3 regions of the Comamonas sp. CAH-2 genome follow, and region 3 is predicted to be linked to each of the others. Evidence: predicted binding sites of a transcription regulator. Region 3 holds the regulator's gene; each other region holds the start of a gene.
What was found. Region 3 encodes FNR, which switches genes on or off when oxygen is low (the NO sensors DNR and NnrR bind a similar motif). Its sites were predicted from a motif close to TTGATNNNNATCAA; they were not measured.

Region 1 (9,983 bases), on a different contig from region 3:
GGTGCAACACTGTGCCGATGCCACCAGCGGCCTGGCCCAACTGCAGGGTGCGGGGGCGCTGCCGGACCTCGTCATCCTGGACCTGATGCTGCCCGACATGGACGGGCTGGAAGTCTGCCGCCGCCTGCGCGCCATGCAGGGGCCTGCCGCCAAGGTGCCGGTGCTGATGCTGACGGCCAAGGGCGACCCCATGGACCGCGTGATCGGCCTGGAGATCGGTGCCGACGACTACCTGCCCAAACCCTTCGAGCCGCGCGAGCTGCTGGCGCGCATCCGCGCCATCCTGCGCCGCCGCGGTGACGATGCGCCCGCCGCCAGCGCGGTGCGCAGCACACCGGCCCTGCGTTTCGGCAGCCTGGAGATCGACCGGGATGCCCGCACCGTGACCGTGGCCGGACAGCCGGCGGAATTGACCAGCTACCAGTTCGACCTGCTGGTGGCGCTGGCCGAGCGCGCTGGCCGCGTGCTGACGCGCGACCAGATCATGGAGGCCGTGCGTGGCCGCGAGCTGGAGGCCTTCGACCGCTCCATCGACGTGCACATGGGCCGCATCCGCGCGGCCATCGAGGCCGACCCCAAGGCCCCCAAGCGCATCCTGACGGTGCGCGGCGTGGGCTATGTCTTCGCCAAGCAGCAGGACTGAGGCGCGCATGTTCAAGGTCTTTTCCCAACGGCTGTACCTGCGCATCTGGCTGGCGGTGGTGGGCGGCGTGGCCGTGCTGACCCTGGTGGTCGGCTGGGCCTGGCGCGTGGCGGAGGAATACAACGCCAGTAACAACGCCCAGCAGACCAACAACGCGCGCGAACTGGTGATCCGGGACGGGCAGGGGCAGATCCTGCTGCAGGGCCCGTTCGAGCGCATCCGCCGCCCCGGCGCGGACGGCGTGGTGTTCAACATCGAGGGCACGGACGGTCAGACCTACCATCTGGAGATGGCCCCGCGGGCCCAGCCTGGTGGCGGCAATCCGCGCGAACGCGCCGGGGGTGGCCGCCCGCCCCCAGGGCATGGCGGCCAGGACTGGGCCTTCTGGCTGCGGCCGCCGTTTGGCTTCCTGTGGCTGCTGGGCCTGATCGGCCTGGTGGTGGTGGTGGGCGTGTTCCCCATCATCCGGCGCCTGCTCAAGCGGTTGGAGAACCTGCAGCGCGGCGTGCAGCGTTTCGGCGAAGGCGACCTGAGCGTGCGCGTGCCCACCGAGGGGCGCGACGAGGTGGCCGACCTGGCGCGCCAGTTCAATGCCGCGGCCGGCCGCATCGAGGCCCTGGTGCAGTCGCACAAATCGCTGCTGGCGAATGCCTCGCACGAGCTGCGCTCTCCGCTGGCGCGCATCCGCATGGGGCTGGAGCTGATGGGCGGCGACAGCGCCTCGGTGGCGGCGGCCAAGGCCGAGATCCAGCGCAACATCGCCGAGCTGGACCAGCTGGTGGACGAGATCCTGCTGGCCAGCCGGCTGGAGTCGCCCGAGGTGGACGTGGGCAGCACCGAGGCGGTGGACCTGATCGGGCTGGCCGCCGAGGAATGCGCGCGCGTGGACGCCGACCTGGACGTGGAGGCCACCGAGGGCCTGGAGGTGCCGGCGATTGCCAAGCTGGTGCGCCGCGCCCTGCGCAACCTGCTGGAGAATGCCCGCCGCTACAGCCATGGCGAGGTCAGCCTGACGCTGTCGCGCGAGGGGGCGATGGCCGTGATCCGGGTCGAGGACATCGGCCCCGGTGTGCCGCCGGCGCAGCGCGAGCGCATCTTTGAAAAGTTCTACCGCCTGCCCGGGGCCAGCGAGCGCTCGGGGGGCGTGGGCCTGGGCTTGTCCCTGGTGCGCAGCATTGCGCAGCGCCATGGTGGCAGCGTGCGTTGCGAGGACCGCCGCGATGGCCGCCCCGGCGCCAGCTTCGTGCTGCGCCTGCCGCTGCAGGCGGCCGGCTGAGACCGCCAGCGAAATATTTCACCCACAAAAAAGGGCTGCCAGTGGCAGCCCTTTTTGCAGTGTGCGTGCGCTGGATCAGCGGATCAGCATCACGGGCACGGAGCAGTTGGCCAGCACCTGGGTGGAGACCGAGCCCATCACCAGCTTGCCCAGCGAGCCGTGGCCGTGGGTGCCCATGATGATCAGGTCGAACTTCTCGTCCTCGGCGATCTTGGCAATCGTGGTGCCTGCGGGGCCGATTTCGGCACGGGTGTGCACGGCGATGCCGCTTTGCGCCAGGAACTTGGTGACGGGGTCCAGCACCTTGGCCGATTCTTCCGCGTAGTACTCATCCACCATCTCCTTGCTCAGGGCCGCGCGGGCGCGGGGAGGCAGGGACGGCTGGACGGTCAGGGCGGTGTATTCATGGCGGCCTGCGGTGATCAGCTCTTCGTGCGCAGCCAGGTAGGCCAGCATTTTCTTGGTGAAGGGGCTTCCGTCGACAGCGAGCAGGATTTTCATGGCAAATATCTCCAAAAGGACAAGGGACAGCGTAATCACTGGCGCCAATGTTGTCTTGACTTACGTCATGTTTTTGGGGCGACGCAGCTGGAAAGCCCAGAAATCATAAGCGGATGCAGCGGCCGGGCTGGAAATGCGCCTGCTCGCCCTTGCGCGCATAGCCCAGCGGGTTGGCCACCACGCGGCACTGCCAGGGGCGACCATCGGCATGGTGGCCCTGGGCGGTGTAGTCGCTGGGGGCGTGCAGGTGGCCGTGCAGCCACAGCTGGGCTTGGGGCAGCAGCTCGTCCAGCGTATTGCAAAAGCCGGCCGTGCCGGGCACCAGGCCGTAGCGCGGGTCGCTGCTGCGCAGGCTGGGGGCGAAGTGGGTCACGACCACGGTGGGGCCTTCGCAGGGTTGCTGCAGCGCGTTGCGCAGCCAGGCCTGGCATTCCAGCGCCTGGGCGCGCATGGGCTCGGCCAGGAAAGGCTGGCCGTGGCGGGTGCCACCGGTTTTGCTGAGGTAGAAGTTGGCGGCGCGGAAGGACTTCTCGCGCAGCTTCAGCAGGCGGCCGACGTCGCCGGCCTGCACCTGATCGTCCAGCAGGGCGATGGCGTCGTAGTCGGTCCACAGCGTGGTGCCGACAAAGCGCACGCCGTCCAGCACCGTGGTGGCGCGTTCCAGCCAGATGAGGCCCAGCGCATCGCAGACGCGGCGCAGGCGGTCGTGGGCCGCGTCCCAGTCCTGGGCGTCGTACTCGTGGTTGCCGGGCACGAACACCACCGGGCAGGGCCAGCCGGCGAACTGCGGCAGGGGCGAAAAGCGCTCCAGCCCGAAATATTCGCCCTGCAGCAGGCTGCCGGCCTGGTAGGAGCCGATGTCGCCGGCCAGCACCAGCACCTGGGCATCGGCGGCCGGGGTGGGCTGAAAGTGGGGGTGAACTTCGAGGTGGAGGTCGGACAGCAGTTGCAGGTTCATGGCGACAGGAAGGTGCTCGGCGGCCATTGTCCGGCATCGGCGGGACGCAGGGTGTTCAGGGGCTGAAGGCTTTGAGGGCGGCGCGGTTCAGCGCCTGCAGCAGCCAGTCGTAGGCAGGGCGGTGCGGGCCACGCTTGTGCCACAGCGCATCGACATGCACGGCGGGCACTTCCAGCGGTAGCGGGTGCACCTGCAGCTGCGCCGCAAGCCCGGTGATGGGTACGAAGTGGCGCGGCAGCACGGTCACCAGGTCGGACTGGGCCACCACCCGGGCGGCCGTGGTGTACTGGTTCACGGTCATCACGATCTGCCGCTCGCGGCCCAGGGCGGCCAAGGCCTCGTCGATGAAACCGTAGGCGCGGCCGGAAAAGCTGACCAGCAGGTGGCGGGCGGCGCAGTAGTGCTCCAGCGTCAACGGCATCCAGGCCAGGGGGTGGTCCTTGCGCATCACGGCCACGTATTCGCCGTCGTAGAGGCGCCGGTGCTCGTGCGCCACCAGGGTGCCGGCCTGGGCGCGGGCGGTCAGGTCGGCCAGCACGGCGGGGAAGTAGCCCACGGCCATGTCGGCGGTCTCGGCATCCAGCAGGCCGCGCGGGTCGCGGGTGGTCAGCGGCACGATGCGGATGGCCAGCTGTGGGGCCTCGCGCTCCAGGATGCCGACCAGGTTGGGGATCAGGGTGCTGGCCGTGGCATCGGCCATGGCCAGCACCAGGGTGGTGGTGGCGCTGGCCGGGTCGAAGCGCTGCGGCGCCAGGCTGTGCTGCAGGTTGTCCAGGGCCTCGCGCACCACGGGCCACAGCGCCTGGGCGCGCGGCGTGGGCTGCACGCCGTGGCCGCGGCGCACCAGCAGCTCATCGCCCAGGGCGTCGCGCAGGCGGCGCATGGCGTTGCTGACAGCAGGTTGTGTGAGCGCTAACTTGTCGGCGGCGCGCGTCAGGCTGCCTTCGGCCATGACGGCATCGAACACGCGCAGCAAGTTCAGGTCCAGCAGGCGAAAGTCGTGGGGCGTCATGGCGGAAGATTTAATCATCACTGTGGTGAATGATGATGATTCAAAATATAAATTTGAAGGGTTTTAGGGATAACCCTAGTATTGCGGCTGTGCACTGACCGATGGACCACAAGTCCCCACCCAGGCGCACGTTTTAGGCCCTGACCATGACCACCTCGACCATCGCCCATCCCACTCCCCGCCAGGCTCCCCAAGCCCTGTTCCCTTGGCTGATCTCCATCGCTGCACAGCAGTGGAAGGCCTGGAAGGCCGCGCGCCGCGCCGTGCGCGCCGATGAGCTGACGTGGAACATGGCCCTACAGGATGCCCGCGTGATGGCCGACCTGTCGCGCGCCATGTCGGCGACCGCCGGCCAGCGCTAAGGCGCCCCGGCCCCTGCAGGCCCACCCCCAAAACCGCCGCTGCGCCGTCAGCGGCTTTTTTGTGGGCGCATAAAAAAAGGAGCATGCAGCGCATGCTCCTTTTGCTTTTGGCAGCGCTGGGTGTCTGAACGTCTTCAAACACCAGCGCAGGCAGCTCACTTTTTAAGCGGACAGACGGGCTTCCAGTGCGGCCTTGGTGTCCAGCAGGGCCTGGGGCAGGCCCTGGGCCAGCTGTTCGAAGTGGGCGGTGTGCAGCTTCAGCTCTTCGTTCCAGGCGGCCTTGTCGATGCCGGTGACGGTGGCGAACTGCTCAGCGCTGAAGTTCAGGCCGGTCCAGTTGATCTCGCCGTACTGGGGCGCCACGCCGAAGGCGGTGTCCTGGCCCTGCGCCTGGCCTTCGATGCGGTCGATCATCCACTTCAGCACGCGCATGTTTTCACCGTAGCCGGGCCAGACGAACTTGCCGTCGGCGTCCTTGCGGAACCAGTTGGTGGTGAAGATCTTGGGCAGGGCGGCGCCTTGCGCTTCGATCTGGGCGCCCAGCTTCAGCCAGTGGGCGAAGTAGTCGCTCATGTTGTAGCCGGCGAACGGCAGCATGGCGAAGGGGTCGCGGCGCACCACGCCCTGGGCGCCAAAGGCGGCGGCGGTGGTTTCCGAACCCATGGTGGCAGCCATGTAGACGCCTTCGGTCCAGTTGCGGGCTTCGGTCACCAGGGGCACGGTGGTGGAGCGGCGGCCGCCGAAGATGATGGCGTCGATCTTCACGCCCTTGGGGTCATCCCAGGCTTCGTCCAGCGCGGGGTTGTTGGTCGCGGCCACGGTGAAGCGGGCGTTGGGGTGGGCGGCCTTGGCGCCGGTTTCCTTGGCGATGGCGGGGGTCCAGTCCTGGCCCTTCCAGTCGATCAGGTGGTCGGGCAGCTTGCCCTGGTCCTTTTCCAGGCCTTCCCACCACACGTCGCCATCGTCGGTCAGCGCCACGTTGGTGAAGATGACGTTCTTGTCCAGGCTGCGCATGCAGTTGGGGTTGGTCAGCAGGTTGGTGCCGGGTGCCACGCCGAAGTAGCCCGCCTCGGGGTTGATGGCGCGCAGGCTGCCGTCGGCCTGGGGCTTGATCCAGGCGATGTCGTCACCAATCGTGGTGACCTTCCAGCCGGCGAAGCCGGCGGGGGGCACCAGCATCGAGAAGTTGGTCTTGCCGCAGGCCGAGGGGAAGGCCGCGGCCACGTGGTACTTCTGGCCTTCGGGGTTGGTCACGCCCAGGATCAGCATGTGCTCGGCCAGCCAGCCCTGGTCGCGGCCCATGGTGGAGGCGATGCGCAGCGCAAAGCACTTCTTGCCCAGCAGGGCGTTGCCGCCGTAGCCCGAGCCGTAGGACCAGATTTCGCGCGTTTCGGGGTAGTGCACGATGTACTTGGTCGTGGGGTTGCAGGGCCAACTGGTGCTGTCCTTCTCGCCGTCCTTCAGCGGGGCGCCCACGGTGTGCACGCAGGGCACGAACTCGCCATCGGTGCCGATCACGTCGTACACGGCCTGGCCCATGCGGGTCATGATCTTCATGTTCACGGCCACATAGGCGCTGTCGGACAGCTCGATGCCGATGTGGGCGATGGGCGAACCCAGGGGGCCCATGGAGAAGGGCACCACGTACATGGTGCGGCCGGCCATGCAACCGTCAAACAGCGGGTTCAGCGTGGCGCGCATCTCGGCCGGGGCCATCCAGTTGTTGGTCGGGCCGGCGTCTTCCTTCTTTTCAGAACAGATGTAGGTGCGGTCTTCCACGCGAGCCACGTCCGATGGATCGGACCAGGCCAGGTAGCTGCCGGGGCGCTTGGCGGGGTTGAGCTTCTTGAAGGTGCCCGCCTGAACCAGTTGCTCGCACAGTGCGTCGTACTCGGCCTGCGAGCCATCGCACCAGTGCACCTTGGCGGGCTTGCACAGGGCCACCATTTCGCTGACCCAGGCGATCAGCTTGGGGTTCTTCACATAGGCCGGGGCCTGCACTTGCAGGGCTTGGGGGGCGGGGGCGTTCATCAGAAGTCTCCAGGATGTTTAAAAGCGGTTATGCCAGGCCCCGTGGCGGAGGCTGGCACAACCGTTTTCTGACGGTCCGGTTGCTGCTTTTTGCAGCAGCAGGCGGCCATTCTAGGGAGCCGTCATAAAAATGCCATCCATGAATGCGGTAAATCTATGCATTTGGTGCATCACTATATGTGTGCAAGGAATGATGCAAGCGCCGCCTTGCCGGTTGGCGATGGCGGGTGCTGCCGGCGCTGGATGGCTGGCCGCCGCACAATGCGGGCTGTGAAAGGTTGAGTCATGTCCCCCCAAGAATTTCTGCAGGCCTTGCGCCAAACCCTGGGTGCCGAAGCGGTCTTGTCCGGCGATGCCGTGCCCGCGCGCTACCACACCGACTGGAGCGGCACGCCCCCCGTCGCACCGCTGGCCCTGGTCCGCCCCCGTAGCACTGAAGACGTCAGCGCCACCCTGCGCCTGTGCCACCAGCACCGCGTGCCCGTGGTGCCCCAGGGCGGCCTGACCGGCCTGGCCGGCGCCGCCGTGCCCAGCGCCGACTGCGTGGCGCTGTCGCTGGAGCGCATGCCGGCGATCGAAGCCATCGACGCCCGCTCCGCCACCATGACGGTGCAGGCCGGGGCCACGCTGCAGGCCGTGCAGGAAGCCGCCGTGGATGCGGGCCTGGCGTTCGGCGTGGACCTGGGCGCGCGCGGCAGCTGCCAGATCGGTGGCAACGTGGCCACCAATGCCGGCGGCAATGGCGTGCTGCAGCACGGCATGATGCGCGAGCAGGTGCTGGGCCTGGAAGTGGTGCTGGCCGACGGCACGGTGCTGCCCATGCTGCGGCCCATGCTCAAGAACAACACGGGCTACGACCTCAAGCAGTTCTTCATCGGCGCCGAGGGCACGCTGGGCGTGATCACCCGCGTGCTGTTGCGCCTGCGCCCGCTGCCACAGGCCAAGGCCACGGCCCTGGTGGCCCTGCCGGGTTTTGACCAGGCGCTGGCCGTGCTGCAGCGCATGCAGGGCCGCTTTGGCAATAGCGTGGCTGCGTTCGAGCTGATGTGGGACAACTTCGTGCAGGCCTCCGTGCAGTGGCAGCAGCTGCAGGCCCCGCTGGCGGAACGCCACCCGCTGCTGGCGCTGATCGACGTCGACGGCAAGGACGAGGCCAGCCTGCGCGAGGCCGTGGAAGCCGCCCTGGGCGACGCCATGGAGGCCGGCGAGGTGGCGGATGCCGTGATCGCCCAGTCGCAGACCCAGGCCAAGTCGCTGTGGAAGCTGCGCGAAGCCCCGGCCGAGCTGAACACCCAGATGCACCCGCCGGTGAACTTCGACGTCAGCCTGCCGCAGGCCGAGATCGGGCGCTTCGCCGCCGCCATCCAGGCTGCGTTTGACGCGCGCTGGCCCGGCCACCACACGCTGTTCTTTGGCCATGTGGGCGACGGCAACCTGCACGTCTCCACCGACGGCGCCACGGTGGGCGGCGCGTGCGAGGCGGTCGAGGCCGAGCTGTACCGCGTGGTGGGCGCCTTCCACGGCAGCGTGTCCGCCGAGCACGGCATCGGCCTGCACAAGAAGCCCTTCCTGGCCCTGAGCCGCACGCCCCAGGAACTGGCCGCCATGCGTGCCATCAAGGCCGCGCTGGACCCGCTGGGGTTGATGAACCCCGGCAAGGTGTTCTGATGGCCCGGGCCCGCGGCGCTGTGCGGCGCCGGGGCCATGGCATGTTTTTTGATAGCTGATTGCGTATGTCCCAAGAACCTTCGCCCTTTGTTTTTCATCCAGGCACGGCGCCGCTGCTGATTTCCATGCCGCATGCCGGCACCCATCTGCCCGCCGACATCGCCGCCCGGCTGACGCCCGAGGCCCGCGAGGTGCACGACACCGACTGGCACATGCCCCAGCTGTACGCCTGCGCCCAGGCCCTGGGGGCCTCCCTCCTGGTGGCCACGCATTCGCGCTATGTGATCGACCTCAACCGCGCGCCCGATGGCGCCAGCCTCTACCCCGGCCAGAGCGTGACCGGCCTGTGCCCGGTCGACAGCTTCGCCAGTACCGCCTTGTATGCGTCGGCGGCGCAGGCGCCCGATGCGGCCGAGATCGAGCGCCGCAAGCGCCTGTACTGGCAGCCCTACCACGACCAGCTGCGCGCCGAGCTGGACCGCCTGCAGCGCGTGCACCGCCGGGTCGTGCTGTGGGATGCGCACAGCATCCGCTCGGTGCTGCCGCGCTTCTTCGAGGGCCAGCTGCCCGACCTGAACCTGGGCACGGCCGACGGGGCCAGCTGCGATGCGGGCCTGGCCCAGCAGCTGCTGCAGATCGCGCAGACGGCGCCCGGCCACACGGCCGTGCTCAACGGCCGCTTCAAGGGCGGCCACATCACGCGCCACTACGGCGCACCGGCGCAAGGCATCCATGCCGTGCAGCTGGAGATGACGCAGTGCAGCTACATGCAGGAGCAGATGCCGTTCGACTTCCTGCCCGAGCGCGCCGCGCGCATCCAGCCCACGCTGCAGCGCCTGCTGCAGGCGGCGCTGGACTTCGCCCGCGCATGAGTGCATGAGCCTGCCGCTGTTCGACACCGAGCCCCAGCCCGCCCAGCCGCTGGCCGAGGGCGCGGTGTTACTGCGCGGTTGGGCCGCACGCCAGGACGCGGCCTGGATCGCGGCCGTGCAGCAGGTGCTGGCGCAGCAGCCCCTGCAGGCCGCGTTCACGGCCGGCGGGCGGCCCATGTCGGTGCGCACCAGCAACTGCGGCGAATGGGGCTGGGCCGCCGCCGGGCACCAGGGCTATGGCTACACGCGCAGTGACCCGCTGAGCGGCCGCCCGTGGCCGGCCATGCCCACTTTTTTGCAGCAACAGGCCCAGGCGCTGGCTGCGCAAGCGGGCTATCCGGGCTTTGATCCGGATGTCTGCCTGATCAATTGTTATGCCGTGGGCGCCAAGATGGGCCTGCACCACGATGCCGATGAGCGCGACAAGACCGCGCCCATCGTCTCGGTGTCGCTGGGCCTGCCCTGCAGCTTTGTCTGGGGCGGCCTGCAGCGCAGCGACCCGGTGCGCAGCCTGCGGCTGGAGCATGGTGATGTGCTGGTCTGGGGCGGGGCCTCGCGCATGGTCTTTCACGGGGTGCGGCCGCTGCCGGCGGGCCAGCACCATCTGCTGGGGGCCGAGCGCTGGAACCTGACCTTCCGCATGGCGCAGCGCCCCTACCG
Region 2 (9,983 bases), on a different contig from region 3:
TCCTGCTGCAGGAAACCCGGCGCTACGGCGCACTGGTGGACAAGTCGGGCCTGGAAAAACAGTAAGCAGGGTGCACCATGAAATTTGTTGTTGCCCTGATTCGCCACGAGACCAATACGTTCTCCCCTGTCCCCACCGAGTTGAGCGATTTCCGCCGAGGCACCACCACCCACGGACCCGCCTATGGCGAAGCTGCCCGCCAGGCATGTGAGGGCACGAACAGTGCCGCCGCTGCCTACCTGGACCTGGCCCGTGGCATGGGCGCCGAGGTGGACTTTGCCGTCTGCGCCAACGCCGTGCCCAGCGGGCTGGTGACGCGCGCAGCCTTTGAAAGCCTGTGCGATACCGTGGTGCACAGCGCCCGCCAAGGCTGCGACGCCATCCTGCTGGACCTGCACGGCGCCATGGTGGTCGAGGGCTATCCCGACGCCGAGGGGGAGCTGCTGCGCCGCCTGCGCGCCAGCACCCCGGCAGGCCTGCCGATCGGCGTAGCCCTGGATTTCCACGCCAACTTCAGCCGCGAGCTGATCCGCCACGCCACCGTGGTGGCCGGCTACTGCACCTACCCCCACGTGGACGTGTATGAAACCGGCGCCCGCGTGGGCCGCAGCATCCGCGCCCTGCTGGAGCAGCGCAGTGCGCCGGTGCTGCTGTGGCGGCGGCTGCCGATGCTGACGCACATGCTGCGCCAGACCCCGGCGATGCAACCCATGAAGGACATCATGGACCGTGCCATGCAGGCCGAGCGCGACGGCGAGGTGCTCAATGCCTCGGTGTTTGGGGGTTTTCCGCTGTCAGACATTCCCTGCGCCGGCTTGTCGGTGGTGGTGGTGGCCGAGCGTGAACGCCTGGACGCCGGCGAGAAACTGCTGGACGAGCTGTGTGCCCTGGCCTGGTCGCGGCGGGCAGACTTTGTCTTCCCAGCCACCCCGGTGGCCGAGTCGATTGCATACGCTAAAACGCTGGAGCAAGGCCCGGTGATCCTGGTGGACCACGGTGACAACTGCGGCGCTGGCGGCACCACCGACATCATGATCGTGCTGCAGGAAGTGCTGGCCCAAGGGCTGGAAGACGTGGTGGCCGGCCCCTTCTGCGACCCTGCCACGGTGGCCCTGCTGTTTGAACACGGTGTGGGTGCCGAGGTGACCGTGGATGTGGGCGGTAAGACCGACATGCCCGCACTGAACCTGACCGGGCAGCCGCTGCGCCTGACCGGGATGGTGGAACGCCTGACCGATGGCAACTACACCGTGACCGGCCCCATGTACACCGGCATGCGTCTGAGCCTGGGTCGCACCGCCGTACTGCGCGTGGGGACGGTACGCATCTTCATCTCGGAACGCCCCCAGGAGCCCTACGACACCGGCGTGTTCACGCATGCCGGCGTGGACCCTGCGCACTCCAAGTATGTGCTGCTCAAATCACGCCAACACTTCCGCGCAGGCTTCGAGCCTTTTGCCCGGCACATCGTGCTGGTCAGCGGCCCCGGTGTGTGCAGCTCGGACTACAGCCTGTTTCCCTTCAAGCACCTGCCCCGCCCCATGTACCCACTGGACGCCGACGCCTCGTTGGCCGACTCCGAGAGCTGGTGCACTGCCAGCGTCGCATGATGTGGGATCTGCTCTACCCGGCCTGCACGGTGCTGGCAGGCTATGTGGTGCTGGGCATCACCGGTTTTGGATCGGCCTTGGTCATCGTGCCCCTGCTGGCCTGGCACTGGCCGTTGCCCGAAGTGGTGGCGCTCACCCTGCTGATGGATGTGCCCGCGTCCTTGCTGCATGGCGGGCTCAACCTGCGCCAGGTGCAGTTGACCGAACTGCGCCGCCTGCTGCCCGGCATGGTCGCCGGAGCCATGGCAGGCCTGTGGCTCAGCCAGGTGTTGGCCGCCAGCTGGCCCTTGCTGGTGCTGGGCCTGTATGTGGCAGCCGTGGGCTGGCAATCGCTGCGCCCATTTGCAGCGCAGCGCCAGCCGCTGGGTCCCCGCTGGGCACCGGTCATGGGAATAGCCATCGGCAGCGTGGAAATGCTGTTCGGCACGGCCGGCCCCCTGGTCGTGACCTGGCTGAGCCGCCGCCTGCCCGATGTGCAGGTGCTGCGCGCCACCGCCCCCGTGGTGATCGCCGTCAGCGCGTGCGCCGTGCTGCTCACCCTCGGGGTTTCCGGGCGCCTGTCCCAGCCCGGGCTGTGGCTGCGCTGGATCGCGCTCCTGGGCGTCGCCGGGATTGGCGTGTTGCTGGGCAACCGCCTGGCACGGCGGGTGTCGCCCCTGGCCTTGCGCCGGCACATTTGCGGCCTGCTGGTGCTCAGCGGTTTGAGCCTAATGGCCCACGCCCTGCTGGAATCAATCTAGTGCCGCACGGTTGCAGGCATAAAAAAACCGCTGCCATGGCAGCGGTTGGAAGCCCTTGGAGAGAGCTGGAAATTTAGAAGCGGTAGCCGACGCCCACGCCAAGCAGGATGGGGTCGATCTTGAACTTGCCGATGCCGTTGTTGATGGTCGTGTCGATATACACCTTCTTCACGTCGAAGTTCAGCGACCAGTTCTTGTCCAGCGCATAGTCAAAACCGACTTGCAGAGCACCACCCCAGCTGTTGCGCTTCACATCCAGACCGGCGGGCAGGTCAACATTCGAGAAGCGTGTGTAGTTGATACCAGCACCCACGTAAGGCTTGAAAGCACCAAAGTTGGTGAAGTGGTACTGGGCCATCAGGCTGGGAGGCAGGTGCTTCAGCGAACCAATCTTGGCGCCATTCAGTCGCACGTCCTGCTTTTGAGGGTAGGTCAGGACCAGTTCAGCGGCGAAGTTGGGGGTGAAGTAGTAGCTGATGTCCAGCTCAGGAATCACCTTGTCGTTGATGCTAACGCCAGCAGCACCGGCAGCACCGCCGTTGTCGCTTTCCAGGTGCACCGCGCGCACGCGCACTTGCCACTTGCCATCTTGCTGCTGCGCCATGGCAGCACCGGAAGTCATTGCACACAGAGCGGCCACGGCCAGCAGAGTCTTTTTCATAGTAGGTGTTTGGTCAAAGTCCGGGGACAACCCCCGTGACAGCCATTGCATCACTGCGCCCCACCCTGGGGTTTGCCTTAGGTCAACCCGGTCACCAGCGCGATTTCAGAGTTTGCAGAAATGTTGGAATTAAGCAACAACCCCTGCCACAGCAACACCCCCACTTCTATACCCATGCGCAGGGCTAGTGCGTATCCGCGGTGCCGCGTAGGCGCTGTACCGCTTGCACCAGCACCACGATCACCCCACCAATGAGGGCCCCCACCCCGACATGGACCAGCAGCGGCACCAGCAAGGCCACGACGCCACCCAGCGGGGCAATGCTGGCATCCAGCCAGGTCTGGATCGGCCGCAGGCCGTGCACCAGCAGGCTGCCTCCCACCAGGAACATGGCCGCCGTGCCCACGATCGACAGGCCCTTCATCAGCCAGGGGGTGAAGGCAATCAGGCCGCGGCCCAGGGCCTGCAGGCTGGCACGGTCCTTGGACATCCAGGCGTTGCCAACATCGTCCATGCGCACAATACAGGCCACAAGGCCATACACGAACACGGTGATGGCCAGGGACACTGCCACCAGCACGCTGAACTGCTTGACCAGCGGTTCGTTGGCCACGGTGCTCAGCGCAATCGCCAGGATTTCGGCCGAGAGGATGAAGTCCGTGCGGATGGCACCCTTGATCTTTTGCTGTTCATAGGCCGCGGCATCCATGCCACGCTGCTTGGCCTCACGCACCGAGGACTGCGCCACGCCCTGGGCCTGGGCTTCCTGGGCCTCCTGCACGGGATCGTGGCCGTTGCGGCGCTGGTGCAGGGTGTGCAAGATCTTCTCCACCCCTTCGAAGCACAGGAAGGCGCCGCCCACCATCAGCAACGGGGTGATCAGCCAGGGCATGAAGGCGCTGATCAGCAAGAAGGCCGGCACCAGGATCACCTTGTTGAGCAGCGATCCCTTGGCCACGCCCCAGACCACGGGCAGTTCGCGGTGGGTGCGCACGCCGGTCACCTGCTCGGCGTTCAGGGCCAGGTCATCACCCAGCACGCCCGCGGTCTTTTGCATGGCCACCTTGGTCATGCCCGCCACGTCGTCGGCCATGGCGGCCGATTTGCGCGCGGCCACCTTGCTCATCAGGGCCACGTCGTCCAACACGGCGGCAATGTCATCCAACAGCATCAACAGTCCAGCACCGGCCATCTCGACTCCTTGGTGAATGTCCGCCGCACGCTTGCTTGCGCGGCATGACGTGAATCTTCAAAACATGGCAGCCGCCCCGCCACAGCCGGGCGGCTGCGGGACTCAGGGCTTGTCGTAATACGCCTGGGCCGCGTCGCTCAGCAGGTTGGGATGCATGCTGACCGCATACGGCAGGCCCAGGAAGTTGCGCCAACCGCCCCGGTCGGCCTCGGTGAGCTTGCCGTCCTTGTTGACGTCCAGCGCCACCGGCACCACGCCGTAGAAGCTGCCGCCCACGCCGTCCAGCTTGAGCTTGTCGCCCTTCTTGTCCGTGCTGAGCACGCGGCCACTAGTGGCATCCACGGCCACCAGCGGTTCGCCGACAAAGCCTTCGCGGATCACATACACCTCGGTATAGCCCTGGCCGGCCCAGCGCTGATCGACCAGCAGGTCGGGCCGCGCTAGCACATTGGCCGCCTCGGCCGCGCAGGCGCCCGTGCGGCACAGCACGGCCACCGGGGCATCCTTGTACGGCAGCACCGCCTGCACGGCCTGCCAGAAGTCCGCCGCGCTGACGCGCACCTCGGTGCCCGGCACCGCGCCATAGCGGCATTGGCTGCCATCGTCCAAACGGATCTGTGCCTCGGCCGCCCCAAACGGGTGGGGCTGGCACTGCTGGTACAGGCGCGGAAACGGCAGGTGGCGCGCCCCCTCGGGGTGGCCCAGGCGGTATTCCGTGGCATCGCGCACATCGATCAGCGCCATGCGCTGGCTGGCCGGCAGTTGCGTGCCCACATAGGCCCGGGCCGCGCTGATGTCACCCGCGTAATGGCGCACGGGGGCGTACAGGGGCTGCGCCGGTGCCGCCTTGGCCACGGTGGTGGTGGCCGTGCTCTTGCCGCCGCCATACCAGCCTTGGACATAGGCACAGCCTGAAGTGAGCAGCACGGACGACAAGGCCAACGCCTTCAGGACCCAGGAAGAAGAGGTTTGCATACACATGGTGAAAGAAGAACCCGCGGACACGAAGACTGTGCCTGCGCTGTGGCCGCCATCATAGAGGGGCGCCGGGCCTGCGCCACCGCATCGCCGCCGTGGGCATGGCTGGGCCTGCACCAGGCCGCCACCCCGTGCTGCGCCGCCGGCACCCCGCCCACCGATGTATTGGCAGCCATGCTGGCCCTGCTGCGCTGGCTGGATCCGGTGTTGCCCAGGTTGCAATTTAAAAAAAAGAGAGCAGCTTGCGCTGCCCCAATCTGCTGTTCAACGCCATTCAGGCTTGAAGTGCTTGAATGACCAGCGCAGCACGCTCTCTTTTTGATTCAGTGGCCATAAAAAAAAGGCCCTGCCAGCGGCAGAGCCTTGTGTGCCAAGCGAGCAAGCTGCCTAGCAGCTTGCGGTGGCCATCAACCCAACCACTTGCGGGCGTTGCGCCACACGCGCATCCAGGGGCTGAAGGCGGACTTGTCGCCCGAGGTCCAGCTCATCTGCACGTTGCGGAACACGCGCTCGGGGTGCGGCATCATGGCGGTAAAGCGCCCGTCGGCCGTGGTCACGGCGGTCAGGCCACCGGCCGAGCCGTTGGGATTGAAGGGGTACTGCTCGGTCGGCTGGCCGTGGTTGTCCACATAGCGCATGGCCTTCACGACTTGGTCTGCATTCCCACGGAACTGGAAGTTGGCGTAGCCCTCGCCATGCGCCACGGCGATCGGCAGGCGCGAACCGGCCATGCCCTGCAGGAAGATGGAGGGCGACTCCAGCACTTCCACCATGCTCAAACGCGCCTCGAAGCGGTTGCTCTGGTTTTGTGTGAAGCGTGGCCAGTCCTGTGCGCCGGGGATGATGTCTGCCAGCTCGGCAAACATCTGGCAGCCGTTGCACACGCCCAGACCGAAGGTGTCCTGGCGGCCAAAGAAGGCCTGGAACTGCTCGGACAGGCGGTCGTTGAAGGTGATGGAACGCGCCCAGCCAATGCCCGCACCCAGGGTGTCGCCGTAGCTGAAGCCGCCACAGGCGACCACACCGGCAAAGTTCTTCAACTCTGCGCGGCCAGCTTGCAGGTCGCTCATGTGCACGTCGAAGGCGTCAAAACCGGCTTCGGTGAAGGCGTAGGCCATTTCCACATGGGAGTTCACGCCCTGCTCGCGCAGCACAGCCACGCGGGGCTTGGCAGCCACGTTGATGAAGGGCGCCGCCACGTTGTCCTGGGGGTCGAACGTCAGGTGCACGTGCATGCCGGGGTCGGTGGGCTCACCGGCGGCGGCGTGTTCGCTGTCGGCACACACGGGGTTGTCGCGCTGCTGGCAGATCTTCCAGCTCACGGCATCCCAGACCTGGTGCAGGTCGGAGAGTGTGGCGCCAAACACCTTCTGCGCATCGCGCCAGACCTGCAGCTCGCCCTTGCCGGCGTCCACGGGGGACGATGCGGGGCGGGTCTTGCCGATGGTGTGGCTGCACTGGATCAGGCCGTGCTCGCGCAGCACGTGCATGACTTCGGCGCGGTCGGCGGTGCGGATCTGCAGCACCACGCCCAGCTCTTCGTTGAACAGGGCGCGCAGCGTCAGGTCCTCGCGGCGGCCGGCCACCTGCTTGCCCCAGTTTTTGCCCTCGCCGCTGTCCATGCGGCTGTCGCTGATGCCGTCGCCTTCGGTGATCAGCATGTCCACGTTCAGCGCCACGCCCACATGGCCGGCAAAGGCCATCTCGGCCACGGTGGCCAGCAGGCCGCCGTCGCCCTTGTCGTGGTAGGCCAGGATCAGGCCCTTGGCGCGCAGTGCGTTCACCGCATCGACCAGGGCGATCAGGTCCTTGGCGTCGTCCAGGTCGGGCGTCTCGTTGCCCGACTGGTTCAGCACCTGGCCGATGATGGAGCCGCCCATGCGCATCTTGCCGCGGCCCAGGTCGATCAGCACCAGGGTGCTGTCCTCCACCTCGGCGTCCAGCTGCGGGGTCAGCGTGGTGCGCACGTCGTCGATGGCGGCAAAGCCGGTGATGATCAGGCTCACGGGCGAGGTGACCTTCTTGGTCTGGCCGTTCTCGTTCCACTGTGTGCGCATGGACAGGGAGTCCTTGCCCACGGGGATGGAGATGTTCAGCGCGGGACACAGCTCCATGCCCACGGCCTTGACGGTGGCATACAGCGCGGCGTCTTCGCCGGCTTCACCGCAGGCGGCCATCCAGTTGGCCGACATCTTGACCTTGGGCAGCGCGATAGGCGCGGCCAGCATGTTGGTGATGGCTTCGGCCACGGCCATGCGCCCCGAGGCCGGGGCGTTGATGGCCGCCAGCGGCGTGCGCTCGCCCATGGCCATGGCTTCACCCTTGAAGCCCTGGTAATCGGCCAGGGTCACGGCCACGTCGGCCACCGGCACCTGCCAGGGGCCGACCATCTGGTCGCGGTGGGTCAGGCCGCCCACGGCGCGGTCGCCGATGGTGATCAGGAAGCGCTTGGACGCCACGGTGGGGTGGGCCAGCACGTCGATCACGGCCTGCTCCAGCGCCACGCCGGTCAAGTCGATGGCGGGCAGCGTGCGTTCCACGCTGGTCACGTCCTTGTGCATCTTGGGCGGCTTGCCCAGCAGCACGTTCATGGGCATGTCCACGGGGAACTTCTGGTCGCCCGCGGCGACGGCCGTGTCTTCCAGCACAAGCTGGCGCTCTTCGGTGGCCACACCGATCACGGCGAACGGGCAGCGCTCGCGCTCGCAGAAGGCCGTGAACTGCGCCAGCGATTCGGGCGCGATGGCCAGGACGTAGCGCTCTTGCGATTCGTTGGACCAGATTTCCTTGGGCGACAGGCCCGACTCTTCCAGCTTGACGGCACGCAGGTCAAAGCGCGCGCCACGGCCGGCGTCGTTGGTCAGCTCGGGGAAGGCGTTGGAGATACCGCCGGCGCCCACGTCGTGGATGGCCAGGATGGGGTTCTCCGTGCCCTGCGCCCAGCAGTGGTTGATGACTTCCTGCGCCCGGCGCTCGATCTCGGGGTTGCCGCGCTGCACCGAGTCGAAGTCCAGTTCCGCCGCGTTCGTGCCCGAAGCCATGGAGCTGGCCGCACCGCCGCCCATGCCGATGCGCATGCCGGGGCCGCCCAGCTGGATCAGCAGCGTGCCAGCGGGGAATTCGATCTTCTTGGTCAGCTCGGCGTCGATCACGCCCAGGCCGCCGGCAATCATGATGGGCTTGTGGTAGCCGCGGGTGATGTCACCGACCTGCTGTTCGTACTCGCGGAAATAGCCGGTCAGGTTGGGGCGACCAAACTCGTTGTTGAACGCCGCGCCGCCCAGGGGGCCTTCGATCATGATCTGCAGCGGGCTGGCGATGTGCTCGGGCTTGCCGACTTCGCTGCCCCACAGCTTGGAGACGGTGAAGCCGGTCAGGCCGGCCTTGGGCTTGGAGCCCCGGCCGGTCGCGCCTTCGTCACGGATTTCGCCGCCGGCGCCGGTCGAGGCACCGGGGAAAGGCGAGATGGCCGTGGGGTGGTTGTGCGTCTCCACCTTCATCAGCACATGGTGGGTGGCAGTCTTCTTTTGATAGCTGGGAGCGCTGACTGTGCCTGCCTTGGCATCGAATTGGGCCACGAAACGCTCGACCGCATGGCCTTCCATGATGGAGGCGTTGTCGGAGTACGCCACCACGGTGTGCTGGGGCGAGACGGCTTCGGTGTTGCGGATCATGCCGAACAGCGACTTGTCCTGCTCCACGCCGTCGATGGTGAACTTGGCGTTGAAGATCTTGTGGCGGCAGTGCTCGGAGTTGGCCTGCGCAAACATCATCAGTTCCACGTCCGTGGGATTGCGCTTCAGGTCATTGAAAGCGTTGACCAGGTACTCGATCTCGTCGTCGGCCAGGGCCAGGCCCCACTGCTTGTTCGCGGTTTCCAGCGCCGCGCGGCCACCGCCCAGCACGTCCACAAACTCCATGGGCTGGGCCTGCAGGGTGGAGAACAGCTGCTCGGCTTCGGCACGGGTGGCGAAGACCGATTCGGTCATGCGGTCGTGCAGCAAGGCCGCGATCTGCGCGGTCTGCGCTTGCGACAGCTCGGGCTTGCCACCCAGCAGGCCGGACTTCACTTCCACGCGGTACTCGGTCATGCGTTCGACGCGGAACACCTCCAGGCCGCAGTTGCGCGCGATGTCGGTGGCCTTGGAGGCCCAGGGCGAGATGGTGCCCAGGCGCGGGGTGACGACCAGGGCCACACCGTCGCTCCCGCCGACATACGGGTCGCCATACGTCAACAAGGCCGCCAGACGCTGAGCTTGCTCGGCAGTCGGGGCGGCCTCGGTGGCAACCAGGTGCACAAATCGGGCGCTGATGCCCGTGATCTTGGGGTGGATGGCGACCAGATCGGTCAGGAGTTGCTGGGCGCGGAACGAGCTCAGGGCGTTTCCACCCTCAAACTGAGTCAAATGCAAGGTCACGAGGCGGCCTGTTTATGTGAAGGCTGGTCAAAAGCGTCCCGCCCTGAGGACAAGCACCAAGGCAGGGACGCTGAATTGAGAGAGCTGCGATTTTACCGGGTCGAATACCCTATATATGGAAAGCAATATGAGCAGGGGGAATAGGCGCAGGCTTTGCACGCAATCGCCAACACCCTGCTAGCAACTTCCCCAAGCAGGCCTGCGCCGCCACCGAAAGCCGGCCGATGGAATAATCCAGGGCATGAGCATCACCATCAAAACCCCGCAAGACATCGAGCGCATGCGCGTTGCAGGCCGACTGGCTTCGGAAGTGCTGGACTACATCACCCCCCACATCAAGCCCGGCATCACCACCGCAGAGATCGACCGCCTGGGCGCTGAGTG
Region 3 (9,983 bases):
CGATGACATCTGGCTTCACGGTTGGGGCGAACAGGCGATTGTGGACATGATCAACAATGGCAAGATGAACGAAATGCCTGCGCAGGACAAGAAGCTGACCCCTGCCCAGATCGACGTTCTGACCGCCTATGTCTGGGGTTTGTCACACAAGCCCGCAGCGGCTAACTGATCGTTGTGGCGATCCAAAAGGCGGCACTGTGTGCCGCCTTTTTATTTGGTGCGATTAGGGGAGCGTAATTCATGAGTTCCGAGCAAAAGAAACCGCAAAAAGTCATTCCTATCAAAGCGGAAAGCCAGGAAAAATCTGTCTCGTTTTACGAAGCGCATAAGAAAATCTATCCGCGCTCCATCAGCGGGACCTTCATGCGCTGGCGCTGGCTGATGGTGTGGGCCACGCAGCTGCTGTTCTACGGCCTGCCCTGGCTGGATTGGGGGCAGCGCCAGATGGTGCTGTTCGATCTGGGCGCGCGGCGCTTTTACCTGTTCGGCTACGTGCTGTACCCGCAGGACTTCATCTACCTCACGGGGCTGCTGATCATCAGTGCACTGGCCCTGTTCCTGTTCACGGCCGTGGCCGGGCGCCTGTGGTGCGGCTTCACCTGCCCGCAGACGGTGTACACGGAAATCTTCATGTGGATCGAGCACAAGGTCGAAGGTGACCGCAGTGCGCGCATCCGTCTCGACCAGGCCGGCTGGACCTGGGAGAAGGTTTGGAAAAAATCGCTCAAGCAATTGCTGTGGGTGGCGTTTGCCTTGTGGACCGGCTTCACCTTTGTGGGCTACTTTGTGCCCATCCGCGAGCTGGGCAGCGAGCTGCTGGCCCTGCAAGGTGGCTGGCAGATTTTCTGGGTGCTGTTCTACGGTTTTGCCACCTATGGCAATGCCGGCTACATGCGCGAGCAGGTCTGCAAGTACATGTGTCCCTACGCGCGCTTCCAGAGCGCGATGTTTGACAAGGACACGCTGGTGGTCAGCTATGACACCGTGCGCGGTGAAGCGCGCGGTCCGCGCAAGAAGGATGCGGATTACAAGTCCCAGGGACTGGGCGACTGCATCGACTGCAAGCTCTGTGTCCAGGTCTGCCCGGTGGGCATCGACATCCGCAACGGCCTGCAGTACGAGTGCATCGGCTGTGGCTTGTGCATCGATGCGTGCAACAACGTGATGGACAACATGCATTACCCGCGGGGCCTGATCCGCTTGACGACGCAAAACGCCGTTACCCAGCGCTGGCCACGCTCCCAGATCCTGCGGCGCATCGCCCGTCCTCGGGTGCTGATTTACGGTGCGGTTCTGGTCGGCCTGTCGGTGGCGATGGTGGTGAGCATGGCGCTGCGCGAGCCGTTGAAGGTGGACGTGATCCGTGACCGAGCCTCGCTGGCCCGGATCGTGGCCGGTGGCAAGCTCGAGAATGTCTATCGGCTGCAGGTCATGAACGCCACCGAGGCCACCCAGACCTACCATGTGCAGGTGCATGGGCTCAACGGGATCGAACTGGTCGAGGGGGGCGAGGTTGAAGTGCTGCCCGCCCAGACGCGCGGCGTGGCCGTGCGGGTGCAGATCCCCTACGGGGTGGCGGAGCCCGGTTCGCACCACATCGTGTTCGATATCGATGCGCGCAGCGGCGAGGGTCGTGTGTCCGAAAAATCGGTGTTCGTGGTGCCGCGTTGATGGTGATTGCTGGTCTGGCGCACGCTGCCGTTGGGCATTGTGCGCAATGTGTGTTTATCTCTCAGAAAGTCTAGGATGTCTCAAGCTGAAATGAAGCCCGAAGTCTCGACCGCTCCCTGGTGGAAATTCGGCCATGTGTGGCTGGTGCTGGCAGGTCCTGCCATTGTGGTGGTGGCGGGCATTGTCACCTTGGTCATTGCCACGCGTGGCGCGGACCCGGTTGTGGACCCCGACTATTACCAGAAGGGCGTGAACATCAACGAGCAATTGCGCAACCCGGACAAAAGCCATGCGCCTGCGCACGCGGTGCGCAACCATGCCGCCACCCCTGCGGACGATTTGCCCAACCTGGCACCCAAGTGATGCGGCGTGCTGACAGGCCGTTTGTGCTGTTCTCGGCAGCACGGGGGGCATGACCGCGCAGAGGGGATTGGCTTAAAACATAGCTGCTGGCGCATGTAATCAGTAGGTTTCAAATAGAAAATTATTTGAAATTCAATGGAATCAAGCGCTGGCAGCTATGTTTTTTTATTCAGTGTTTGTCCCACAACCAGGGTGCAGTGCCTGTGGACACAATTTATGCACAACCCCTTGCGAAGGAGTGCTTTTATGTGGACACGACGCTGGATGTGGATTGGCTGGCCGGCCTTTGTGGCGGCCGGCGTGATGGAGATGCTGGTTTTCGCGGCGTTTGACCCGCACGACATGCTGTGGATGGGGCAGGCGGTGGAGTTGTCGCGCACGGCCATCTACACCCTGGCATTCTTTGCGTTCTGGGCGGTCTTCGCCGTGGCCGGCTGGATGACCATGGTGCTGGCCCTGCCCAGCGCCGCGGTCAATGCCCAAGCCCAGGCGCCGTCGGCCGGGCTTGGTGATCCCGAGCGGCTGCAAGCCTGCTATCCCAACAACGCGTGAAGTAAAAAGGCCTCCCTGCAAATCCAGAGAGGCCTTTTTTCGTGTACCTGCGCTGAGGCAGCGGCAGGTGGTTACTTGTTGCAGTCCTGGTGGCTGTTGACCAAGCGTTGCAGCGCGGCAGTATCCAGAATGCGCACGTGGCGCTGTTTGACTTCCACCATGCCTTCTTCGACGAACTTCGAGAAAGTGCGGCTGACCGTCTCCAGCTTCAGGCCCAGGTAGCTGCCGATCTCTTCGCGCGTCATGCGCAGCACCAGTTCCGACGACGAGAAGCCGCGTGCGTGCAGGCGCTGCACCAGATTTAGGATGAAGGCCGCCAGGCGTTCTTCGGCGCGCATGCTGCCCAGCAGCAGCATCACACCGTGCTCGCGCACGATTTCGCGGCTCATGACCTTGTGCACGTGGGTCTGCAGGGCCGTCACTTCGCGCGACACCTCCTCCAGCCCGTCAAACGGCATCACGCACACTTCGGCATCTTCCAGGGCCACCGCATCGCAGGTGTGGTGGTCATGCACGATGCCATCCAGGCCAATGATCTCGCCGGCCATCTGGAAGCCTGTCACCTGGTCGCGACCATCTTCGGTAGCCACGCAGGTCTTGAAAAAGCCTGTGCGGATGGCATACAGCGATGTGAAGGGCTCCCCGTTGCGGAACAGGGTGCCGCCGCGCTTGACCTTGCGGCGGGTGGCCACAATTTCGTCGATGCGCTGCAACTGCTGCTCACTCAGCCCCACAGGCATGCACAGCTCGCGCAGGTTGCAGTTGGAACAGGTGACTTTGATGGTTGGAGGGGTCATGTACTCGGACGCGGCGTGGTGCAGGCATTCTTGCGGGTCACGCGGTGCGTTAAAGGTCGGTAAAAAAGAAGCTGTTACAACTGGGATTGCGGTGAATGATGCTTGTCAAAATTGTGGCATTGCTTGATCGCAGACCTCTTGATTCACGTCAAGGATGGTTGCGGGCCATTGGTGCACAGTCTAACAATCAAGGAAAAAAGATTCATGACTGTCGTCACACCCGAACTCCTGCGTCGTTACGACGTACCTGGTCCACGCTATACCTCTTACCCCACAGCAGACAGGTTTGTGGAAGCGTTTGGTGATAGCGACTATATCTTGGCTCTGAAGCAACGCAAAGTCGCTGCGGCTGCCAAGCAGCCGATGTCGCTGTATGTGCACATCCCGTTTTGCGAATCGCTGTGCTATTACTGCGCGTGCAACAAGATCGTGACCAAGCACCATGAGCGTGCTGCCACGTACATGCGCTATCTGGAGCGCGAGGTCGATCTGCACCTGCAGCACTGCGGGCGGGGGCAGGTGGTCAGCCAGTTCCATGTCGGCGGAGGAACGCCCACGTTCCTGTCCGATGACGAGCTGCGTGAGCTGTGGCAGATGCTGCGCGAGCGTTTCGCCTTTGATCCTGCTGGCGAGTATTCCATCGAGGTGGACCCGCGCACGGTGACGCGCGAGCGCCTGGCTGTGCTCAAGGAAGTTGGCTTCAACCGCCTGAGTTTCGGCGTGCAGGACTTCGATCCCGATGTGCAAAAGGCCGTGCACCGCGAGCAGCCCGCCGAGCAGGTGTTCGATCTGGTGGCCGCTGCGCGCGAATTGGGATTCCAGTCCATCAATGTGGACCTGATTTATGGCCTGCCCAAGCAGAACGCGCAATCGTTTGCGCGCACGCTGCAACAGGTGGCACAGCTGCGCCCGGATCGCATTGCCTTGTATGCGTACGCCCACTTGCCCGAGCGTTTCAAGGCCCAGCGCCGCATCCTGCAGCAGGACTTGCCACCTGCGCCAGACAAGGTGAACATGCTCTCGGCGGCCATCGCCAGTTTCATTGATGCGGGCTACGTGTATGTGGGCATGGACCACTTTGCCTTGCCTGAGGATGCGCTGGCAGTGGCCAAGCGCCAGGGGCGACTGCATCGCAACTTCCAGGGCTACAGCACCCAGCCGGATTGCGATCTGATTGCGCTGGGGGTTTCGGCGATCGGCCGCGTAGGCGCCACCTACAGCCAGAACGCCAAGACGCTGGAAGAGTATTACGACCTGCTGGACCAGGGACGCCTGCCCGTGGTGCGCGGTCTGGCGCTGACGCGCGATGACTTGATCCGCCGCGCCGTGATCATGACCATCATGTGCCAGGGCGAGGTGCTGTTCGAGTCGATCAACAACGCATGGCTGATCGACTTCCCGCAGTATTTCGCGGCGGAAATCGCTGCACTCGAAAGCCAGCAAGAAGAAGGCCTGGTGGAAATCCAGGACGACTGCATCAAGGTGACCGAGAAGGGGTGGTTCTTCGTGCGCGGCGTCGCCCTGGTGTTTGACCGTTATTTGCAGGCAGACCGCAACCGGGCCAGGTTTTCGCGGATCATCTGATCCTTATGGCGCTTTCTCTGCTTTGGACGGCATTTTTCATGGGGCTCGTGGGTGGGCCCCATTGTCTTGCCATGTGTGCCGCACCCTGCCATGCCGTCATCCAGGGGCAGGCCCATGCCGTGCGCCTGCATGCCGGCGCCGCTGTGGCGTCGTCCCGCGGCGTGCCTGGCTGGGCGGCCCTGCAATTCCACACCGGGCGTTTGCTGGGTTACGGCATGCTGGGGGCGGTGGCCGCCCTGGCGATGGAGCAGGTGGCTTGGTTCTCTGACCGTACCTCCTTGCTGCACCCGGTGTGGGTGCTGATGCATCTGCTGATTCTGGCCTGGGGTTTGCTCATGGTGTTTCAGGGACAGCAGCCGGCATGGCTGGAGCGCGCTGGCCGTGCGGCCTGGGCCAAGGTCCAACCCGTGCTGGCGTTGCCCGGCGGGGGGCTGCTGGCGGGTATTGCGTGGGCGCTGATGCCATGCGGCCTGCTTTATTCCGCCGTGCTGGTGGCCGCCCTGAGTGGTGGTGCTGTGGCAGGGGCTGGCAGCATGGTGGCGTTTGCCGTGGGGGGCGGGTTGTGGCTGTGGTTGGCACCGTACGCGTGGCGCTGGCTCAGTGGGCGGGTGCGCCGCTGGCGGGCAGAGTGGGGCACCCGCGTGGCCGGTCTGATGCTGGTGGCGGTGTCGCTGTGGGCGCTCTGGATGGATCTGATCTTTACCCCCGCCATGTGGTGCCGCTAGGTGGCAGGCGGCGCCTCCGGCACCATGTTGCAGCAGTTGCAGCAGTTGCAGGACCACTGTGCATATGAACAACCAAGCATGCCAAAGCTATTCGGGCGCCAATTCAGGCGGCCTGGCCAAGCATGTGGTTGGTTTTTTGGGGGATGCCTGCGTCAAGGCGGTGAAGGTGTCTGCAAAGCCGCCGGGCCGTCAACCTGAACCGGGGGTTCAGGTGGGCGAGAGCAACCTAGCATTGGGTTCATCTGACGCGAGACGATCACGCTTGCCAGGCAATGTATCAAGCCCGTGCTCACAGAGCATTGGTTCAAGGCAATATAAAGCCCGGAGGATTGCAGACGGTTGTGATTTTACAGGGCTTGTGAACCGGCGGGTGGCAATTCCACGCGAATGTCATTGTCTAAATCGGCAGCGCTTGCGGTGGTATCCAAGGTCGCTGCACCAGGCAGGCTGTCCGGGATGGTTTGAAAGGCGATTTCAGCCTGTGCAACCTGAGGTGCTGTGGCCATGGCCTGGACTTGCAGTTGTGCGGGGTAGGACGGTGCGTCGGCCTCGGGTGCCGGCGCCAGGGCCGTGTCCAGCCGGTGCAGCAGTTGGGCGGCCAGCTGGGCGTCGTGCTCGGCCTGGGCCTGCAGCGTGAGCAGCAAAGGATCGGGTTCGGCAATATCGGGCAATCCGGCCTCCCCCAGCTCCTGCATATCAGCCAGCTGTTGCTGCAGGGCCTGCAGCTGCTTGCGCAATTCCAGGTTTTCGTAGGCCAGGTTCACGGCCAGCAACACCCCCACGCGTTCGCGCGAGCGCAGCTTGCTGGTGTTGCGCATGTGCTGGAACTGCTGGTCGACGCGTTCCACGGCTTCCAGCAACTGGTTTTCCTGGCCGTCCGGGCAGGTGAGCAGGTAGTCCTGGTGCAGGATCTGGATTTCGATCTGGCTCATGGCGCTTCTTGATTCGCAGGCAGGCGTTCGATCAACGCATCCACCCGGGCGCGCGCCGCCTTCAGGCGTGAGCGCAGCGAGTCGCGCTCTTGCTGCAGCGCATGGACCTCTGCGCTCAGCAGGCGGTTGGCATGTTGCAGCGCTTCGTACTTCTCCAGCAGAAGCTCGATGCGCTCGGCCACGGGGTCAAGAATGGATGGTGTCGTCATGGATGGCCTCAATTGTAGGACGCCCCCTTGGCCGTGGATGGCAAATTCACCGCAAGTGCAGCGGTCTGGGGCTTCCTGCTTGTATCAAGCTGTCAATTGTCCGGGGCAGGCGGTTCTGCGCGTGTCCGACAGATGCCTGTGTGGCCCCGGCGGCCAGGGGCGGTCAGACGGCGACAGGCAATTGTTCTTCGACTTCCTGGGCCGATTGCGGGCGGGTGACGCGGCCGATTTCTTGACCCTGGCGCAGCACGACCAGGGTGGGCCAGAGCTTGACCTTGAAGTGGCGGCCCAGCTTGCGGCCCTGGCCATCTTCGATCTTGATGTGTGTGATGTCGCGGCGTTCGTGCAGCGCCTCGCGCAAAAACGGCTGGGCGGCCTGGCAGTGCGGGCACCAGTCGACACCAAACTCCACAGCGACGGTGCCTGGCAGGTCGGCCAGGTCCTCGGGCGCTGGGGCGGGATCGGTGAAGGCGGTGGCAAAAGGCATGCGGGACTCCTAGGGTGGTGGGGCAGCAAAGCGCACATCGTCGCTGCAAGCGGCGGGTGCCGTCAAACCGTGGGCGCTTGTCCTTGTCACCTGGGTGCGCATTCGCCTGGAGGTGGTGCAGTGGCGGGATCGCAGCGGCCCGCCGCTTGGCATACGGCGGTCAGGCGGCATCGGTTTGCGGAGGGTGCAGGGCTGTGCGCCAGTGCGGAGGAAGAAAGCTGGTCTGTTTCGTGGCTACTGCAATTTTGAGAGCTGTTGGTGCTTGCTGCATCTGCGTTGTAGGTCGATTTGATGCATGAGAGAGCGGGGCCGAAGTTGAAGCCTGGCAGACGTGCGAAGCAGTGCGAGCTAGGCCGGCTGCCAAGCCTGCACGACGTTGGGAGCCATGTGCGGCCCGCACGGCGCCGGTCCTGTCTGGCCACGGCCTGTGCTCAGTGCTCAGTGCTCAGTGCTCAGTGCTCAGTGCTCAGTGCTCAGTGCTCAGTGCTCAGTGCTCAGTGCATTGAGGCCTTAAGCAAGGCGGCATGGTCCTAGTGGCGGGGGCGGAGGAGCATGGATGCGCAGGGCGGCAGTAATCGCCCGCGCGGTGTGCCAGGGCTTAGGCCGAGTCTTCCAGCAGGCGCAGCTCCTGCTGGGTATTGGCGTTGGCGAAGGCATGCACGTCGTCGCCCGCCGCATCGAAGCGGCACAGGGCCTGGGCATGTTGCGCGGTCCAGGCGTCGATCTTGCGGCCCCCCTGCTGCACAAAGTCCTGCAGGCTGGGCAGCAGGCTGCGGTGCAGCAGGGCGAACACGGGCTGGGGGCGCAGCTGCAGCGCCCCGTCACGCCCGGCTTCGGGGCCTGCGGCCAGCACGATCTGGGCGTGCTCGCGCACGGCGGTGGCGGCCATGCGCGCCGCCAGATCGCGCGGAAAGCGCGGGCTGTCGCAGGGCACGGTCAGCAGCCAGGGGGTGGTGCAGTGCGTCAGGCCGGTCAGAAAACCGGCCAGGGGTCCGGCGTAGTCGGGCAGCACATCGGGGTGCACCGGCACGTGGAAGCCCTGGTAGACCTCCAGGTGGCGGTTGGCATTGAGCATGCACGTGCCCACCTGGGGTTGCAGGCGCTGCAGGGCGTGCAGCGCCAGGGGCTGGCCGAGAAAGGCTTGCAGGCCCTTGTCCACGCCACCCATGCGGCTGCCGCGGCCACCGGCCAGCACCATGCCGGTGATGTCAGCGGCAGGCAGCGGGGCGCTTGGGGCGTGAGGGAGGCAGGAGTCCATGGGGGTTTGCTGATCAGCCACCGATGTAGCTCATCTCCACCCGCTTGCGGCCGGCGGCGGTGTCGGGTGGCAGGTTGGCGCGCAGTTCCGAATAGCGGTCATCGCGCTGGCCCCAGATGTGGGCGATCGCATTGCTGATGGTGGCATCGTCGGAGGCGTTGCGCAGCAGCTCGCGCAGGTCCCAGCCCTGGTTGGCGAACAGGCACAGGTACAGGCGGCCCTCGGTGGACAGGCGGGCGCGGTTGCAATCGCCGCAAAAGGCCTGGGTCACGCTGCTGATGACACCGATCTCGCCCAGGCTGGGGTCGTGGCGGCCATCGGCCCCGGCGTAGCCCCAGCGTTGGGCGGTCTCGCCGACGGTTGTGGGTTCCAGCGGTACCAGGGGCATGTCGGCATTGATCAGCCGCACCACGTCGGCCGAGGGCAGCACGTCGTCCATGCACCAGCCGTTGGTGGCGCCCACGTCCATGTATTCGATGAAGCGCAGCGTCACGCCCGTGCCGCGGAAGTGGCGCGCCATGGGCAGGATCTGGTCCACATTGGTGCTGCGCTTGACCACCATGTTGACCTTGATGTGCGACAGCCCCGCCGTGCGGGCGGCCTCGATGCCATCGAGCACATCGGAGACGGGGAAGTCCACATCGTTCATGCGGCGGAACACGGCGTCGTCCAGACCGTCCAGGCTGACCGTGACGCGCTGCAGGCCGGCGTCCTTCAGCGACTGGGCCTTGCGGCGCAGCAGCGAGCCGTTGGTGGTGAGGGTGATGTCCAGGGCCTGGCCTTCGGGTGTGCGCAGGCCCGACAACTGGCTGATCAGGCGCTCGAGGTCCTTGCGCAGCAGGGGTTCGCCGCCGGTCAGGCGCAGCTTGCGCACACCGTGCTGGGTGAAGAGGCGGGCCAGCCGCGTGATCTCCTCAAAGCTCAGCAGGGCCTTGTGCGGCAGGTAGGCGTAGTCCTTGCCGAAGACTTCCTTGGGCATGCAGTATGCACAGCGGAAGTTGCAGCGGTCGGTGACGCTGATGCGCAGGTCGCGCAGCGGCCGCGCGCGCCGATCCTGCAATTGCCCGGTGGGGACAATCGGCGCGGCGTTCAGGGGGGCCTGCAGCAGGCCATACCGTTGCTCGACCAGGGGAATCACGCGATCTACCATAGGCCAGCGATTGTGCCCGATGGTGTTCAGCCGTGCGGGGTTGTGGGGTTTGTAACAGCCGTGACGGGGGGCAGGGCCGGGCCCTTGCCTTCGGGCAGGCGCCAGCCGGCGAATTGGGGGTAGTACTGGAGCACGGCGGGGCCGTGGAAGTCCCAGCCCGTGCAGCGTCCCAGATAGGCCGGGGGCTGGTCGGGTGTGGTGCTGAAGGCCGACACGATGCTCTGGAACGCAGCGGTCGCCATGTTGTTCAGCAGC

Region 1: the regulator FNR is predicted to act here: its motif matches at 2,476-2,489, upstream of FYM52_RS10965 (universal stress protein).
Region 2: the regulator FNR is predicted to act here: its motif matches at 3,084-3,097, upstream of FYM52_RS05435 (OmpW family protein).

The regions. Positions count from the first base shown of each region.
Region 1 is NZ_VSWF01000017.1:17,215-27,197, reverse strand. It holds gene FYM52_RS10975 (response regulator) at 1-643, shown strand, start outside; gene FYM52_RS10970 (ATP-binding protein) at 651-1,919, shown strand; gene FYM52_RS10965 (universal stress protein) at 1,995-2,420, opposite strand; gene FYM52_RS10960 (metallophosphoesterase) at 2,524-3,378, opposite strand; gene FYM52_RS10955 (LysR family transcriptional regulator) at 3,434-4,390, opposite strand; gene FYM52_RS10950 (hypothetical protein) at 4,537-4,752, shown strand; gene FYM52_RS10945 (phosphoenolpyruvate carboxykinase (GTP)) at 4,915-6,783, opposite strand; gene FYM52_RS10940 (FAD-binding oxidoreductase) at 7,069-8,451, shown strand; gene hutG (N-formylglutamate deformylase) at 8,517-9,323, shown strand; gene alkB (DNA oxidative demethylase AlkB) at 9,328-9,983, shown strand, end outside.
Region 2 is NZ_VSWF01000005.1:55,428-65,410, reverse strand. It holds gene FYM52_RS05450 (tripartite tricarboxylate transporter substrate binding protein) at 1-65, shown strand, start outside; gene FYM52_RS05445 (M81 family metallopeptidase) at 78-1,610, shown strand; gene FYM52_RS05440 (sulfite exporter TauE/SafE family protein) at 1,607-2,350, shown strand; gene FYM52_RS05435 (OmpW family protein) at 2,424-3,011, opposite strand; gene FYM52_RS05430 (DUF808 domain-containing protein) at 3,196-4,203, opposite strand; gene FYM52_RS05425 (rhodanese-like domain-containing protein) at 4,306-5,178, opposite strand; gene purL (phosphoribosylformylglycinamidine synthase) at 5,589-9,599, opposite strand; gene map (type I methionyl aminopeptidase) at 9,841-9,983, shown strand, end outside.
Region 3 is NZ_VSWF01000042.1:385-10,367, reverse strand. It holds gene ccoP (cytochrome-c oxidase, cbb3-type subunit III) at 1-169, shown strand, start outside; gene ccoG (cytochrome c oxidase accessory protein CcoG) at 241-1,671, shown strand; gene FYM52_RS16495 (FixH family protein) at 1,747-2,034, shown strand; gene FYM52_RS16490 (hypothetical protein) at 2,281-2,586, shown strand; gene fnr (fumarate/nitrate reduction transcriptional regulator Fnr) at 2,658-3,383, opposite strand; gene hemN (oxygen-independent coproporphyrinogen III oxidase) at 3,588-4,967, shown strand; gene FYM52_RS16475 (sulfite exporter TauE/SafE family protein) at 4,973-5,692, shown strand; gene FYM52_RS16470 (cell division protein ZapA) at 6,040-6,624, opposite strand; gene FYM52_RS16465 (hypothetical protein) at 6,621-6,833, opposite strand; gene FYM52_RS16460 (thioredoxin family protein) at 6,997-7,320, opposite strand; gene mobA (molybdenum cofactor guanylyltransferase MobA) at 7,919-8,578, opposite strand; gene moaA (GTP 3',8-cyclase MoaA) at 8,592-9,728, opposite strand; gene FYM52_RS16445 (DUF2889 domain-containing protein) at 9,755-9,983, opposite strand, start outside.